One region of the Microbulbifer sp. ABH2_005 genome, then DNA from elsewhere that is predicted to be linked to it. Evidence: predicted binding sites of a transcription regulator. Region 1 holds the regulator's gene; each other region holds the start of a gene.
What was found. The regulator PhoB, encoded in region 1, activates phosphate uptake and scavenging genes when phosphate is short. The targets are predictions, from matches to a motif close to TGTCATAAANNTGTAACA.
Positions count from the first base shown of each region.

Region 1 (5,356 bases):
AAGGCGGAGGAGCTTAAAGACTTTGATATGGCTGGCTATTCCTATAATTCGGAGATGTCCAGTGAGCGGGATTGGGTCTTTACTCGGGATGAGCAGCCGTGAGCGATTTCAGCCTGCCGGATGCGCCCGCTTGTGCGCGCAATCGCGATCCAATACTTTCCCACTTGCGCCGCCTGTTGGAGGATAGTCAAAAGGTATTGGAGGTGGGGAGCGGCACAGGCCAGCACGCGGTCTACTTTGCCCCGCGCCTGCCCCACTTAATCTGGCAGACCTCGGAACGCGCAGAAATGCTGCCCGGCGTACGCGCGTGGCTGGCGAGTGCGCCCGCACAGAACCTGCGCCAACCACTGACCCTGGATGTCGATGCGTCCTGGCCTGAGTTGAATTTTGATGCGGTGTTTAGTGCGAATACCCTGCACATCATGTCGCGGGAGTCGGTGCAGCGCTTTTTTCACCAACTGCGCACCCTGCTACAACCTGGTGGTCTGTTGGTTGTTTATGGCCCCTTCAAGATCGATGGTAGTTTTATCGGCCCCAGCAATGCAGATTTCGATACCTATCTCAAAGAGCGCAATCCCGACAGCGGTATTCGCGATCTGGAGTGGTTGGACCAGTTGGCAGGGGATGTGGGCATGCAGCGAGAAGAATTAAATTACCTGCCGGCGAACAATCAGTTGGTTGTTTGGCGTAAAAACGATAACAAGGAGTGATTATGCCCGTATGGTTTGAAGTGTCGGTCGTTGTGGCGTTTGCCATAGGGGCGGTTTTCTTTTTCGCTAAATACCGCGAGACTGCCGCCGCCCTGCATGAGAGTGAGCGCATGAAAACACGCCTCTCCAATGACTTGAATCGCTATAAGGATGTACCGCGGCTGCGCGCGTTGCGCGATGCATTAGTCGGTACCAAACCTCTGCCCGTAGATGATGACGGCAATGAGCATCTGCTATTGCGGGATGGAGACTTGCAGTTGCATCACCTGATTTTGCGCCGGGAGAGTACCCCGGTGCACGATGAAGAGGAAGCTACCTACATAAAAGATGGTGAGCCGGTAAAACTATCAGAATTTGAATAGTTTTTACTGATGAAAGGGCGGATCAGGAATCCGCCTTTTCGTTTTGTAGCAGTGCCCTGGAGGGTTTCTCTTCCAGCTTGGTAGAAGGAAAGTGCAGGGTGAAGGTACTGCCCTGACCGGGGACGCTCCGAACACTCATTTCTGCGCCGTGGCGCAACAGTACATGTTTGACAATGGCCAGGCCCAATCCTGTACCGCCACTATCGCGGGAGCGACCGGGGTCGACTCGGTAAAAACGTTCGGTAAGACGCGGGATATGAATCGGATCTATGCCGATACCCTGGTCCTGCACACTGAAGTGTCCGCCGTCCTTATCCTGCCACCAGCGCAGCTGGATTTCTCCGTTCCCCGGACTGTATTTCACCGCATTGAACGCAAGATTAGCGAAGGCGCTGTGTAGCTCGCTGGCATCGCCGCGAATGCTGCAATCCCCTTCGCAGTCCACCGTGACCGGGTGGCGGTCACCGCTAAAGCTGCGCGCCTCCCGGGCAACCCGCTCCATCAACTCGCGGACATCCACGGAGACGTCGCTGGATTTCCGCTCGGAAGTCTCCAGGCGTGCCAGGAGAAGCAGATCGTTGACCAAAGTGGTCATACGCGCGGCTTGTTCCTCCATCTGAACCAGGGGGCGTCGCCAGGCGGGGGGAGCCATATCGCTGCTCTGTAGGGTTTCCAGGTAGCCGGCGATTACGGTGAGCGGAGTGCGCAGTTCGTGGGAGACGTTAGCGACAAAATCCCGGCGCATCTGCTCGAGATTGTGCAGGCGAGTGATATCGCGAACGATCACCAGAGCTTCATCCTTGCCGTAGCGGGTGACTTCCAGCTGTAGGTGAAGAGCTTCATTGCCTGGGGCCTGCAGGGTCAGTGGTCCACGGGGACTGTTGTCCTCGCTGTGCATATAGCTGACAAATCCGGGATCGCGCACGAAGTTCACCAGGGACTGTCCCTGATCGCTGGACTGTAGGCCGAGCAGCTCGCCGGCGGCGGGGTTCCACCAGGCCAGGTGGTCGCCATTTTCCAATGCCACAATACCTTCGCGCAGGGCACTGGTACTGTCCTGAACACGGCGCAACATGGCATGCAGCTTTTGTTTTTCGCGGCGGTGGCGGCGCTGCATGCGGTAGAAGTCGTCGTAGATTTCGCCCCAGATGCCAAAAGCGGTGGGCGCAGGGCCGCGGCGGCCATTGGCCAGCCAGCGATTGAAGCGGTGCTGTTGCCACAGTACCGAGAGCAGGTAGGCTGCCAGCCCTAAGATCAGGGTCAAGGACCACTCGGAGGTGGTGAACCCTAGGGTTAAGCAGCCCAGTGCAATAATTAAAAAGCGCGAAAATTCGCCAATACTGCGATCCAACATAGCCTTGCCGTGTTACCTGGCGGTCGTCGGGAGGGCTGGTATCCACCCCCGCACTCAGTACATCTTAGAAACCCGATCCTCTACAGGAGTGACCAAGGGTTACCGCGGGAGTCAGTGCCGATCCAGAAGGATTGTCACACTTTTTCGACAGTTTGCACAGAAAATCGATAGCCGGTGCCGCGCACTGTCTGGATATAGCGGTCGTGACCATCCAGTGCCAGTGCCTTGCGTAGGCGGCGGATATGTACGTCGACCGTGCGCTCCTCCACATACACATTACCGCCCCAGACATGATCCAGCAGTTGGGTGCGGGTGTAGGCGCGCTCCTGGTGAGAGAGGAAGAAGGTCAGCAGGCGAAATTCGGTCGGGCCCATATCCACCGGCTGTCCCTTGATGTTGACCCTGTGGCTGATAGGGTCCAGAACCAAATCTCCGGCGCTGAGGGGGTCTTCGGGAGTGGCTGGGCCGGCGCGACGCAGTACCGCCTTGAGGCGCGCCACCAGTTCCCGGGGAGAGAATGGCTTGGTGATATAGTCGTCGGCGCCCGTCTCTAACCCTTTGATTTTATTATCTTCTTCACCCTTGGCGGTGAGCATGATAATGGGCACCGCAGTGGTCAGCTCGTCGCGCTTGAGGCGGCGGGCCAGCTCCACACCGGACACATCGGGCAGCATCCAATCGAGGAGAATGAGGTCTGGCTTTTCGTCGATGACCAGGGCGTGGGCCTCCTGGGCGTTCTCCGCCTCCAGGCAGCGGTAGTCTGCCATTTCCAACGCCACCCGCAGCATATCGCGGACTGCTGCTTCGTCGTCGACAATCAGGATTGTTTTACTGTGCATTTGGCTGCCATACCCGTTCTGTTGTCAGAAGTTCCCGGTTATGACCGGGGATTAAACGGGATTTATATGACAAATATATGACGGTTGTGCCTCAACTCCCAGACCTGGATCAATTGAAGAGGTAATGCAGGAATATTCCGGCAAATATCGCCAATCCTACCCAGTTGTTATGGAGAAATGCTTTGAAGCAGGCGTTTCTGTCCCGGCCGCGGATCAGCCACTGCTGGTAGGAAAAGAGCGCCGCCACGATAGCCATAGCCACATAGTAAATGGCGCCGAGAGCAAAGCGCTGGCCCATCAACAGTAGTGCCAGTAACACCAAAACCTGCAGGGCTGCAGTCATGGCTCTGTCCATATCCCCGAACAGAATTGCCGTGGATTTGACCCCGATTTTCAGGTCGTCATCCCGATCCACCATGGCGTAGAAGGTGTCGTAGCAGAGAGTCCACAACAGGTTGGCAGTATAAAGAAGCCAAGCCTGTGGCGGGACTTCGCCAGTCACTGCGGCAAAAGCCATGGGGATGCCCATACTGAATGCCGCACCCAGTACCACTTGTGGCAGGTGAGTATGGCGCTTAGCGAAGGGGTAGCAGAAGGCCAATGCCAGTGCTGGCAGTGATAATAAAATCGTTAGCCGGTTGGTGGTGAGGACCAGTAGAAAAGCCGCGAAGCTGAGCCCGGCAAAGAGGCCCAGGGCTGCCTTGGGGGTAATACTTCCTGTGGCGAGTGGGCGCGTGGCGGTGCGCTTTACATGGCCGTCAATCTCGCGGTCGGCAAAGTCGTTTACCGCACAGCCGGCCGCACGCATCAGTATGACTCCCAGGGTGAACACCGCAAACAGGTGCAGCCCTGGCCAGCCGCCCGCGGCGAGCCAAAGTGCGGCCCAGGTTGGCCATAGCAGTAGCAGGGAGCCGATGGGCCTATCCATACGCGCCAATTGCCAGTAGGGCATTACTGCGGGCCAGCGCGCGGCGATTTGTTGGCTGATCACGGTAGCTTATCTCCCTGTGTTTGGTTATTGGTTTGTGGGGGCTATGGGTGGGCCGTCGGGACGAAAGTGCGTGAGGAAGGCCTCTGCCACCAGCAGGGGTTTGCCCCGCAGCCAAAATATTGAACGGCGCCCCCAGACGTTATCGCCCTCGTTGCAGAGCCCTTGAGCCTGCAAATCGGGGTTGCGGCGCAACTGGTTGAACTCTATTTCACCGCGGCGGATTCCCGGTTCGCTGAAAAGCAGCTCCCCCAGGGGGCGGCTGTCCAGGCTGCGCAGGTTGCGGGACTTGCCCTGCAGGCTACGCAGGGGCAGGACACTGCGTGCGTAAACCCAGGGCTGGCCACAGCCCAGCAATAAAACCTCCCGCACCAGGGCGCGGCTGCGGCGATTTAAATTGAGTGCGCGGCATTCCTCGGCGCGAGGCAGTTGCCAGCTCTGGCCTAGTACCCGCACGCTAAAGTCCCCTCCACTTAATTGCTTCAGGGCTGCAGTGAGCGAACCGGTGTAGGCCAGCCACGGCATCAGGTTTTCCGGTGGCTGGGACTGCGCCGGTTCAAATGGCCGCCCCTGCCAATCGCCTGCAGGTACAAATGGAGATTGGTGCAACGATAACTCCGGAGTCTGCAAAAGGGGGCATTGTACCCTGCCCTCTGGCGGCTGGCGCCACCCCGTTGGATTTTTGCTCACCGGGGCGGCAATGGATATAGTGCTCCCTTTAATGAAAACAATGAATTTATAAAGAGAAGCTTGTTATGGGGCTTACGACCAAAATTCTTCTGGGGATGGTGGCGGGCATCGGCCTGGGGGTCTTGTTCAATTACTTGAATGCCAGCCAGTTGTTGGGTGCCGGCGTTACCGAGGCCATCAATCTCTATCTGACAGAGGGGCTCTTCGACATCATCGGTCGGATCTTTATCGCCTCGCTGAAATTGATGGTGGTGCCACTGGTATTGGTTTCTCTGATCAGCGGTGCCTGTGCCCTGTCAGAGGGCAGCCGGATCGGGCCGCTGGCGGGTAAAACTGTTCTGCTTTATATGCTCACTACGGCGATTGCCATAACAGTGGCCTTGTGCCTGGCACTGGTATTCCAGCCTGGGGTG
Region 1 is NZ_JBSWWI010000002.1:149,574-154,929, forward strand. Features, by position in the region: gene yaaA (peroxide stress protein YaaA) at 1-102, shown strand, start outside; gene ACXAFI_RS18145 (DUF938 domain-containing protein) at 99-710, shown strand; gene ACXAFI_RS18150 (hypothetical protein) at 713-1,072, shown strand; gene phoR (phosphate regulon sensor histidine kinase PhoR) at 1,095-2,426, opposite strand; gene phoB (phosphate regulon transcriptional regulator PhoB) at 2,561-3,265, opposite strand; gene ubiA (4-hydroxybenzoate octaprenyltransferase) at 3,375-4,217, opposite strand; gene ACXAFI_RS18170 (chorismate--pyruvate lyase family protein) at 4,281-4,862, opposite strand; gene ACXAFI_RS18175 (dicarboxylate/amino acid:cation symporter) at 5,009-5,356, shown strand, end outside.

Region 2 (5,356 bases), on a different contig from region 1:
TGGAGGCGCGCACAGACCCCCTTACCGGTATTCACAATCGGCGCAGCTTCTTTGAAGAGTCTAACCGGCTGCTTAAGCTGGCTCAGCGCAAGGGAATTCCCCTGGGCATTTTGATGCTGGATATCGATCGCTTTAAATCCATTAATGACCGCCACGGCCATCTGATTGGCGATCAGGCCCTCTGTGCCACCGCAAGGGTGATTTCTCAGCATGTACGCGAAGTAGATGTGTTTGGCCGCATAGGCGGTGAAGAATTTGCTCTGCTGGTTAGTGCTGATGGCCCGGGTACATTGGTGATCGCCGAGCGAATCCACAGGGATATCGCCAAAATTATGATTAAGTCTGCCCAGGGCCCGGTGCAATTTACCGCTAGTATTGGAGTGGCGCAGTTGCGAGGGCAGGGCGATGTATTGGAGCTATTACAGCATGCCGACAACGCCCTCTACCGAGCCAAAAGGAGCGGGCGCAACTGCGTGTTGGAGTATGAAACTGTGGAATCCTGAACTACTGTACGTAAGTCACGGCGTTCAGCACTCTGAGGCGAACGTTTTCCGGCAAGGGCACTAAGCCAATTTTACCGGCTTCCGCCTGGGCTTTCTGACTCAACATAAATACCAGCATTTGTCGCAAAGCCTGAGCGATATTGTCCTCCTGCTTGGCGTAGAGCAGTAGCCAGGAAAAGCTGGTAATTGGGTAAGCATCCTTGCCCTCGGGGTCCCAAACCCAGGCGATCAGATTGGGGGCACCGCTTACCGGTAGCTTGCTATCGGGAAATTCCACTTCTTCCAAAGCGGCTGACCCAGTTTCAGCATTGGCCTCGATATACCGACCCGAACGGTTTTCTAAAACCGCTAGCGGTAAGTTTACGATTTTGGCAAAGCCGTGCTCCACATAGCCAATGGCCCCTGGAATTTCCCGCACCTTGGCCGCCACGCCCTGGTTGCCGGGTGCTCGTTTGAAGGTTGATAACCTGGGCCAGTCGGGAGTGCGGTTGAGCCCAATATTTTGGCGAAACTCCTCACTAACAGCGCTGAGGTGACCGGAAAAAATATAGGATGTACCCGAGCTCTCCGAGCGGGTGACCACAGAGATTTCCGTACGCGGTAATTTAATATCGGGATTAGTGGCAGCGATAAGCGGGTCATCCCAGTGGCGAACCTTGCCCATAAAAATGCCTACATAGGCTTTCCGTGATAGCTTTAATGTGTCGATACCAGGCAAGTTAAACACCAATACCACCTGCCCAGCGGTAACGGGCAATACAACACCGCCCTCTTTGACCTTTTTTAGCTCATCGATTTCTATGGCCGCGTCGGAGGCGGCAAAATTTACGGTATGGCCGAGAAAATCGCGAATACCGTCGCCACTACTGGTCATTTCGTAAAAAATAAAAATATTGTTTTCGCGATGAGTGAACTGGCGAAACCACTCCACATAAACCGGGTAGGGAAAACTGGCGCCACTGCCCCGTAAGTTAACGGGGTTTTCTGGTACCTGAGCTTGAAGCTGCAGGCCCAGGAGTGGGATGCTAGTGGCCACCACCAGGATGACTGCAAGGCGGCGTAGAACAGCGGCGCACCTCGATAACATGGGGTACCTCAACTAAATGGCCGCCAGCCTCTTATTCGAGGCCGGCGGCGAGCCGCAAAAAAGGGCTTCAATAGAAAAATTCTAGCAGGGCTGGCGGCGCCGTGTGAAAGTGCGCCGCCCCAATGATATTAACTACCTACTTCGCCGCCATCGTCCCGGTAGATGGCCAATACCGAGGGGCGCGGTGGTAGCTCTGGGTTGTTATCCGGCCAGCGGTGCAGGGGTTGGTCGTAGGTAGAATTGAGGGCATCGGCGGGGTGTTGCACCGAGACAAACAGGGTTTTGCCATCAGGAGTAAACTCTGGGCCGCATACTTCGGCGCCCCGGGGGCAACCAAAGAAGTGCTTGGGCGCGGCGCGCAGTGGGCCCTCGGTGGCTATGGCCCAGAGTCCATCGTGAAAGCCGAAGCTCTCACAGCCGTCTGTGGCCACCCACATATTGCCCTGGGGATCGAAGGCGACATTATCCGGATTGGCAAACCAACCGTGACTGGAAATGTTGTCGCTGGATTGCTGGCCGTAGGCGCCGCGTTCCAAGGGGTTTTCGGCATTGGGGTTACCACCCAGAAGAAACTGCCGCCAGCGAAACTTGTCGTTAGTGTGATCTCTTGCGCCACTTTTTCCAGGGGGAACAATTTCCAAAATATGCCCGGCAGCGTTGCGTGCGCGGGGATTGGCAGCATCCACTCCATCCTCGGCGCGGCGTTTATTCTTGGTCAGCATTACATAGGTGCAGTCGTTGTGGGGATTGGTCTCCACATCCTCCGGGCGATCCATGGGGGTAGCGCCCAGCAATGCGGCGGCTCGGCGAACATCAATCAAGACATCTGCCTGGTTGTGAAAACCATTTTTACTGCTTAGAGGCCCCTGCCCGAATACCAGCGGCAGCCACTGTCCGCTGCCGTCCTGATCAAAACGTGCGGCATAGAGTGTGCCCTCGGTCAGCAACTTGCGATTGTGGACCGGATCTTGTGGAAGGTAAGCCTCTTTCGAGACATAGCGGTAGACAAACTGACCCTCGTCATCATCGCCGCCATAGGCCACTGCGGGTTGGTTAGGCTTGCATACCAGGGTAAAGCCCTCGTGTTCAAACCGGCCCAGGTTGGTCAGTTTGCGCGGAGTGGACTGGGGATCGTAGGGGTCGTACTCCACCATCCAGCCAAAGCGGTTGGGCTCGTTGGGTTCGTGTTGGATATCAAAGCGCCGGTCGTATTCGCCCAAGTTGCGGTTGTGGGGTGTTATACCGAAATCGCGATGATTGCGTGCCTCGCGAGGGTCCTCGATCTTGTCGGGGTCACCCTGGAAAGCGCCGCCAAACCCCTCTTCGGCCACCAACACCGTGCCCCAGGGGGTCTTGCCACCGGCGCAGTTGCCAATGGTGCCGAGCACCTGGGCGCCAGAGGGATCTGCAGTGGTTTGCAGGCGCTTGTCCCCGGCGGCGGGGCCGCTAATTTGCATCGGCGTGGTTGAGGTGATGCGGCGGTTATAGGGGCTGTCTAAGACAGGCTGCCAGCCCTTGCCTGCGCGCTTGATTTCCACAACCGAGTGCCCGCAGGCGGCCATTTCTATTGCGACGTGCTCTGCGCTGACACCACGGGTGGCACTATATTCATCGTTATAGTCGGAAAACATCAGGTGCGGCTGGGTATATTCGTGGTTTACACACAGCAGGCCGCGATCGCTATTGCCGCTCTGGCAGTGAATATCACCGCGCCCCGCAGGGGTATCCTCTGCCAGTGGCATAAAGGCGATAAAGTCATTGTTGTAGCCAAAGCGTTGCGACTGACTCTGTACGGTCAGTTTTTTCGGATCAAACTGCTCGATGTTATCGACAATGGGGTCGCCCCAGCTCAGCAGAATATCAGCGCTATAACCCTGCGGCAGGTGATGGTTGAAATCCAGGCTATGGGGAATTTCCTGGAAAGAAAGATTCTTCTGTTTATGCTCCGAGCCACAACCGGGAATAAAGCTGGTGGCGGCGCCCGCAGCAGTGGCACCGCCTATGGCTTTGAGTAGCATTCGGCGGCCGGGATTTTTCGGGAAATCTTTCATTACAGCTGCTCCATTGCAGGAAACCTGAGAAAAAGGCTTTTATTGGACGACTAAAAAATCATAAGGTGGAAATTATTGTATTTTCTGGCTACCTCAACTGGTGACTCATCTATTTAGTTCAGTCTGCTTAGTTCAGTTTGCAGCCAATAAAGTTATAAGTAATAAATTTTTTGCTTAACACCAAATAAATAATGAATGATATTTCATTTTTGCGGGAATATTCCCAGGTATTTCTGAAAGCTTGATGACAGCTTAAAAAAACCGTCATGTAAAGTTCATAGTCGCCCACTAGTCTGCGCTCCAACTCATAAGCCACTAAATACGCCATCGGCATTAATCGGAGTGGGACGCCATGAAAAATACAAACATCAGTTTTCGATTGCCCAATGCACCCATTACCACACTTGCCGCCGCAATTTTTTGCGCCAATGCCACTCTGTGTGCTAATACCTATGCACAGGACAACCAGGCCCGTGCCATGGAAACGGTGACTGTTACCGCCCAAGCCAGCAACGCGCGCAGTGACCTGGATCGCCAGCGGGACTCCAACAAGCTGGTGGCGGTACAAACCTCTGATGCCATCGGTGAGTTGCCGGATGCCAATGTGACCGAGGCCCTGCAGCGGATGCCGGGGGTCTTTATCGCCCGCGACCAGGGGGAGGGGCGTTTTGTGGGGGTGCGCGGTATAGATCCGAACCTGAATGCCGCCACCATCAATGGCGTGAGTCTGCCCGCACCGGAAACAGATAGTCGCGCTGTGGCCCTGGATGTGATTCCCTCAGACCTGCTCGCCAGCTTGGAAGTATTTAAGACCCTAACTCCAGATATGAGTGCAGACTCCATCGGCGGGGCGATAGAGATCAAGAGTATCAACGCACTGGATTACGATGGCAGCCGCTATAAATTCAGCGTTGAAAACAGTTACAGCGATCTGCAGGAAGAGCACAGCCCCAAATACGCAGCCACCATGACCAATGTTTTCGATCTCGAGGGCGATAGGCGTTTCGGTGTTGCCCTGGCGGTTAGCCATCAGGAACGGGATTTTGGTTCTGAAAATATCGAGACCGATGGCAGCTGGAGACAACTTGTGGCCGAGGATGGTAGTGAGGGAATCGGTGCAACCGAAATAGAGCAGCGGGACTACACCATTACCCGCGAGCGCACCGGCGTGGCCGCCAATTTTGATCTGGAACTGAGCAGTGACGCACGTATATATCTGCACAGTCTTTATTCCGACTTCTCCGATCAGGAGATTCGCCAGCGCAATTCCTGGAAACTGGATGCTGAGCGCGATGAGCCGGAAACGATTTCCAGAAATTCCGCAATTTGGGACGAGGCGGCACTGGAAAAGTCTCTGAAGGATCGCCTGGAAGAACAGGAAATTATTTCGACAGTACTGGGTGGTGAGCACAATTTCGAACAGTGGGGCCTGTTCTACGCGCTGGGCTATTCCCATGCGGAGGAATCCGAGCCTCACCGCCGTGATACCGACTTTGTCCTCGAACCACTGCGCCTGGGTTATGTGGAAGCCGATAAGACCCCGCGTATGGCGGTGGGCCGTTCCGATGCTGAAAGAATATTAGACCCCGCTAATTACCAGTTGGACGAGCTGGTGATTGAGGATAATTTCACCGAGGATGAGGAGCTGAGTGTACGCTTGGATTTTTCCAGGGAAATAGAGTGGGGAGATTATGCCTCAACCGTGCAGTTTGGCT
Region 2 is NZ_JBSWWI010000001.1:366,695-372,050, forward strand. Features, by position in the region: gene ACXAFI_RS01610 (diguanylate cyclase) at 1-503, shown strand, start outside; gene pstS (phosphate ABC transporter substrate-binding protein PstS) at 505-1,590, opposite strand; gene ACXAFI_RS01620 (PhoX family protein) at 1,719-3,641, opposite strand; gene ACXAFI_RS01625 (TonB-dependent receptor) at 3,994-5,356, shown strand, end outside.
Region 2: a site for PhoB is predicted at 3,874-3,891, ahead of ACXAFI_RS01620 (PhoX family protein). Genes of this name have one in related genera too.

Region 3 (5,356 bases), on a different contig from region 1:
ACGACGATGAGATACAGGAATAAAGGAAATGGGGGATCAGTAAAAAGGAGGGCATTTAAGGAGGCGGCCCAACCAGCAACACCCTCGGCACATGATACCACTGCTACCGTTGCTCCCTTCCGGGCCTGGCGGGGTTCACAGCTGTTCATTGCGAGGGGACCGGAAGGGCCACCACAACGATCTTCGGTGCATCCGAAGAGGGCGCGATTATAGAGGGTTAAAGGCGCGAGTTCCAGCCCTATTAACAGGTTATAATAGGCGACTACTACTTTACCCCCTTCTGAAGAGTTACCCATGCACCTGTTTGTCGATAATTTGACCAATGTTGATTTCAGCTACCTGGACCATCAGCGCGGCCTCGTAGGCGAAACCTGGCTGGCGAATGCCGCCCTGGATGGCGCACTCGATAACCAGGGTATGGTTTGCGATTTTGGTATCGTTAAAAAGACATTGCGCCATTGGTTAGATGATCAGCTCGACCATCGCCTCTTGGTTCCCACCCTTGCCCCCGGTCTGACACTGACCCATCAAGATGGCAATATCTCTCTTGAGTGGCTGCTCGCGAGTGGAGAACAAATCTCAGTATCGGGACCGGGGCAGGCATTCGCCCTGGTGGAAAGTGACATTATCAATGCAGAAAATGTTGCCCGCTGGAGTGTGCAACAACTGGCCAGCTCCTTCCCCGCCAGTGTCGAACAGCTCAAGCTGTCGTTTGAAGACGAGCAAATCCAGGATGCTTTTTATCACTACAGCCACGGCCTGAAAAAACACCAGGGTAACTGCCAGCGCATTGCCCACGGCCACCGCTCCCGAATCCAAATATTTGTCGAGGGAAATCGAGACGAGCAATTAGAGCAAGAGTGGGCGCAACGCTGGAAAGATATTTATTTGGGCACCCGGGAAGATCTTTGCCAAGACGATAACGAAAATACACACAGCCTAACCTTCGCCTATCGAGCCCAACAGGGAGATTTCACGCTAGAGTTACCCGCTAGTGCTTGTGAAATTTTGGATTGCGATACCACCGTTGAGCAATTGGCTCAATATATCGCCACAACTCTCGCAGAAAAGCACCCGGGCGTTGAAATCAAGGTTCGCGCCTATGAGGGCCTCGGTAAGGGCGCCATTGCCAGTACTAAGCGGTGAGCGGTGAAGACTCATTCGCAACAGTAATTTTCTATAGTCTCAAGAGACCCGGTTTTGAACCTGATTCTTTTACATGAAGCTGACTTTATCAGCTCCGATATCGTCCGCCTCTCCGGCCGCAGGCTGGAACATATTATCAAAGTTCACCGGGCCGAGCCCGGCCAGCAACTGCGCGTGGGCCTGCTGAATGGAAATATCGGCTCTGGGCAAATTGCCAGTCTCGACGATCAACAGGTAGAGCTGCGGGTGGAACTAACAAGGAATCCGCCTCCACCTCCACCAATCACCCTGATCCTGGCACTGCCACGCCCCAAAATGCTGAAGCGCATTATTCAGCATATCACTGCACTGGGAGTTAAGAAGCTGGTCTTGATCAATAGCTACCGGGTGGAAAAATCCTATTGGCAAACCCCCTGGCTGGACGAGAAGAAACTGTTCGAACAATGCCTGCTCGGACTTGAACAGGCTGTCGATACTCAAATGCCGGAAATTCTCTTGCGCAAACGCTTTAAACCCTTCGTAGAGGATGAGCTACCCGAACTCTCTCAAGGTTCACACAAATTGGTGGCCCACCCTATCGGTGGCACGTCCTGTCCAATGGACCTCAGTGAGAACTGCACCTTGGCGATTGGCCCCGAAGGGGGATTTATTGCCTACGAAGTTGAAAAGCTCAAAGAAGCCGGATTCCATTCTGTACACTTGGGCCCACGGATTCTCCGGGTAGAGACGGCTCTGCCAGTTCTGGTAAGCCGACTTTTTCCCTCCAGTTAGTAATAACAAACCCAAAGGAAAAATCTCGCGGAGTAGTCACAAGCCAGCTTCATAACGCTTGATGGTGCTTGTGACCCGCATTTCTCAAATTTCTCACCAACGTTTAATGTCGCTAACCTTTTTGCATTCAAAAAGCCTCGGCAACATGACCTCTTGATTGCTCCAGTTTATTGCTCCAGCGCCATGACCTGCGCTGAACTTAAGTTTGAGACTTTTGCACGCTTTATTCATCAAGATTTCATCATTTTGTCATAAATAAGACATATTTTGCGGCCTCGTTTTACTTCCCTAGGGTCCAGGATCACATGTACCTATTTTTTCAGCGATTATGCCGCTCAATAACATTTCTTCTTGTTTGCCTTCTAAGCCCAATTGTCTCTGCCGCAGTCTCGCCTTTTTCTTCAGACAGCAATGGAAAATTATTCAGCCTACACGGCTCTAATACCATTGGTGCTCAGCTGGCGCCCAGCTTGGTTCACGACTATTTCACTGCGAAGGGAGCCACTGATATCAGTATCAAGCCACTCGGAACTCCCAACGAAGTGCGAGTGCAGGCAAAAGTTGGCAATAACACTGTATTTGTCGATATAGCTGCTCACGGTTCCAGCACTGGTTTTAAGGGACTCAAACTGGCTCAAGCAGATATCGCCATGGCTTCGCGCCCTATCAAAGACAGCGAGTTCAGCGCCCTAAGCCAAATGGGTGATATGCGCAGCCGCAAGGCTGAACATGTCATTGCTATTGATGGACTGGCGATTATCGTGCATCCGCGCAACCCTATTAACCAACTGACCTTACAGGAAATCAGTGCTATTTTTTCCGGCCAAATAAAAGACTGGTCGGAACTTGGCAAAGGCAAGGGCCGCATTAATATTTATGCGCGAGATGATCAGTCCGGGACCTGGGATACCTTTAAAAGCCTGGTGCTAGGCAAGCGCTACTCTCTCTCCAGCAGGGCCAAGCGCTATGAGTCCAACGATCAACTTTCCGACCTTGTTACTTCAGACCCGCGCGGAATCGGTTTTGTTGGGCTAGCATCCATTCGTCAGGCAAAATCCGTAGCCGTTTCCGATCAAAATACACTCCCACAGGCTCCTGAGCACCTGACCATCGCTACGGAAGACTACCCCCTGTCGCGCCGCCTTTTCTTATACACTCCAGTCTATTCCTCCAACTCAACAGCAGAAGAATTTCTACGTTTTGTACAGAGTGAGTCGGGGCAAGAGCAGGTGAAATCCTCCGGGTTCGTCGCGCAAACTCCCATCGGCTTTAAACCAGAGGAGTCTCGGGAAGGACCAAGTGAATATTTGGAACTGACTCGAAATGCTGAGCGCCTCAGTATTAATTTCCGATTTTCAGAGGGCAGCGCCTCACTGGACAACAAGGCTCAGCAGGATATTGAGAGACTGGCAAAGTTTATGGAAAAACCGCAAAACCAGGGACGAGAACTATTACTTATCGGGTTTGGCGATGAAAAAGTCAGCCCAGAGCGTTCGGTTATCCTATCCAAACTTCGCGCAGTGACCGTCCGCTCAGCTCTGCGCGATCATAAAATCAATACCGCTCCCGTTCAGGGCTTTGGAGCCTACCTCCCTATTGCCTCTAATAATTCCAGAGCCAAAATCAAGAACCGCCGAGTTGAAGTCTGGCTGTTCTAACCCTTAAAACCCGGCCAGGCTCAGGGAAGAAGAGACGATAGAAACTGGGCGCATAAACAACCGTGGGGAGGCTAGAGAGACCTCCCCTTTTTTATTTCGATACCGATAATTGTATTGATTAAGGGGAGAAATACGGTTGGGAAGTGGACTATTTATCTTGCAGTAACACCGGCCCCGATAAAGGACAGCAATACAGCAGTCATAAAAAAGCCGCGTACAAACGCGGCTACAATGGTGACAGAGGCCACCAGGTCTCACAGAGAGGAACGCCAAAGAGCGCTCCGGGGAAAATTCCCTTCAAAACAAGCGCGTTACCGCTTTCTTGTTCAATAAGCAGCTGCATAGCAGCCGCAAATTATTAAGCTACAGCGCCTTCAGCCTCGGCAACTTTTTGCAAAGCCAGCTTGGGATCAACAAACTCATAACCCAATACATCGGCAACTGCCTTGTAAGTCACCATACCGGCGTGGACATTCAGACCTTCCAGCAAATTGGCATCATCCAACAATGCCTGCTTGGCACCTTTATTGGCCAATGCTACAGCGTAAGGCAGGGTAGCGTTGTTCAGAGCCATGGTAGAGGTGCGCGCTACACCACCGGGCATATTGGCAACACAGTAGTGCACCACACCGTCAACAACGTAAGTGGGCTCCTGGTGAGTGGTCGCTTTGGAGGTTTCGAAACAACCGCCTTGGTCAATAGCCACGTCCACAACCACAGCACCTTTCTTCATGCGGCTGATGATATCGCGAGTCAACAGCTTCGGAGCTGCAGCGCCAGGAATCAGAACTGCACCTACGACCAAATCCGCATCCAAAGCGTGCTTTTCAATCGCATCGTTAGTGGAGTATTCAGTACGCACAGCGCCGCCGAAGATATCATCCAGTTGACGCAGGCGCGGCAGGGAGCGATCCAGAATGGTGACATCGGCACCCATGCCCAGCGCCATCTTGGCCGCATTGGTACCAACCACACCGCCACCGATAATCAGCACCTTGGCAGGAGCTACACCGGGAACGCCGCCAAGCAATACACCCAGGCCACCCTGAGCTTTCTCCAGGTGGTGCGCACCGCACTGTACGGACATACGGCCGGCAACTTCAGACATCGGCGCCAATAGTGGCAGGCCGCCGAAACGGTCGGTCACGGTTTCATAAGCAATGCAGGTAGCACCGGATTTAACCAGGAGCTCGGTCTGCTTGGGATCTGGAGCCAGGTGCAGGTAAGTGTAAAGAACCTGTCCGGGGCGCAGCATTTCGCACTCGTGAGGCTGGGGCTCTTTTACCTTGACGATCATGTCAGCGGTGGCAAAAATTTCTTCCGGAGTATCGATGATCTTGGCTCCGGCTTGCTCGTACATTTCGTCGGTAAAGCCGATAGCGGTACCGCCATCTTTCTGTACGATTACCTGATGGCCATGGCCGATCAGTTCGCGAACACTCGACGGCGTCAGGCCAATGCGGTACTCGTGGTTTTTGATCTCTTTCGGGACGCCAATCAACATTTTCTGCTCCTTAATCTCTGCGTTTGGCGTAGTCTCTTCAACGAATTAGAGCCACACCTAATTTCTGCGTTTTCCCCAGTATAGGGCCATTTTAAAAGTGGATTTCTACAAGAGTTTTTATCAAACTAGTGGAATCAACTAGCCGCACTCGTATCAAGACCATTTTTTGAGCTGATCGCTCGCAAAGGAGACAAGGTATGCGCAAGCGCGCGGGAGAGCTGAATACCGTGGACCGCAATATCTTGCGGGTCCTGCAGAAAAATGGCCGCACCAGCTA
Region 3 is NZ_JBSWWI010000001.1:3,149,326-3,154,681, forward strand. Features, by position in the region: RNA gene ffs (signal recognition particle sRNA small type) at 68-165, opposite strand; gene ACXAFI_RS13745 (6-carboxytetrahydropterin synthase) at 295-1,146, shown strand; gene ACXAFI_RS13750 (16S rRNA (uracil(1498)-N(3))-methyltransferase) at 1,201-1,917, shown strand; gene ACXAFI_RS13755 (substrate-binding domain-containing protein) at 2,223-3,575, shown strand; gene ald (alanine dehydrogenase) at 3,934-5,079, opposite strand; gene ACXAFI_RS13765 (Lrp/AsnC ligand binding domain-containing protein) at 5,277-5,356, shown strand, end outside.
Region 3: a site for PhoB is predicted at 2,165-2,182, ahead of ACXAFI_RS13755 (substrate-binding domain-containing protein). Genes of this name have one in related genera too.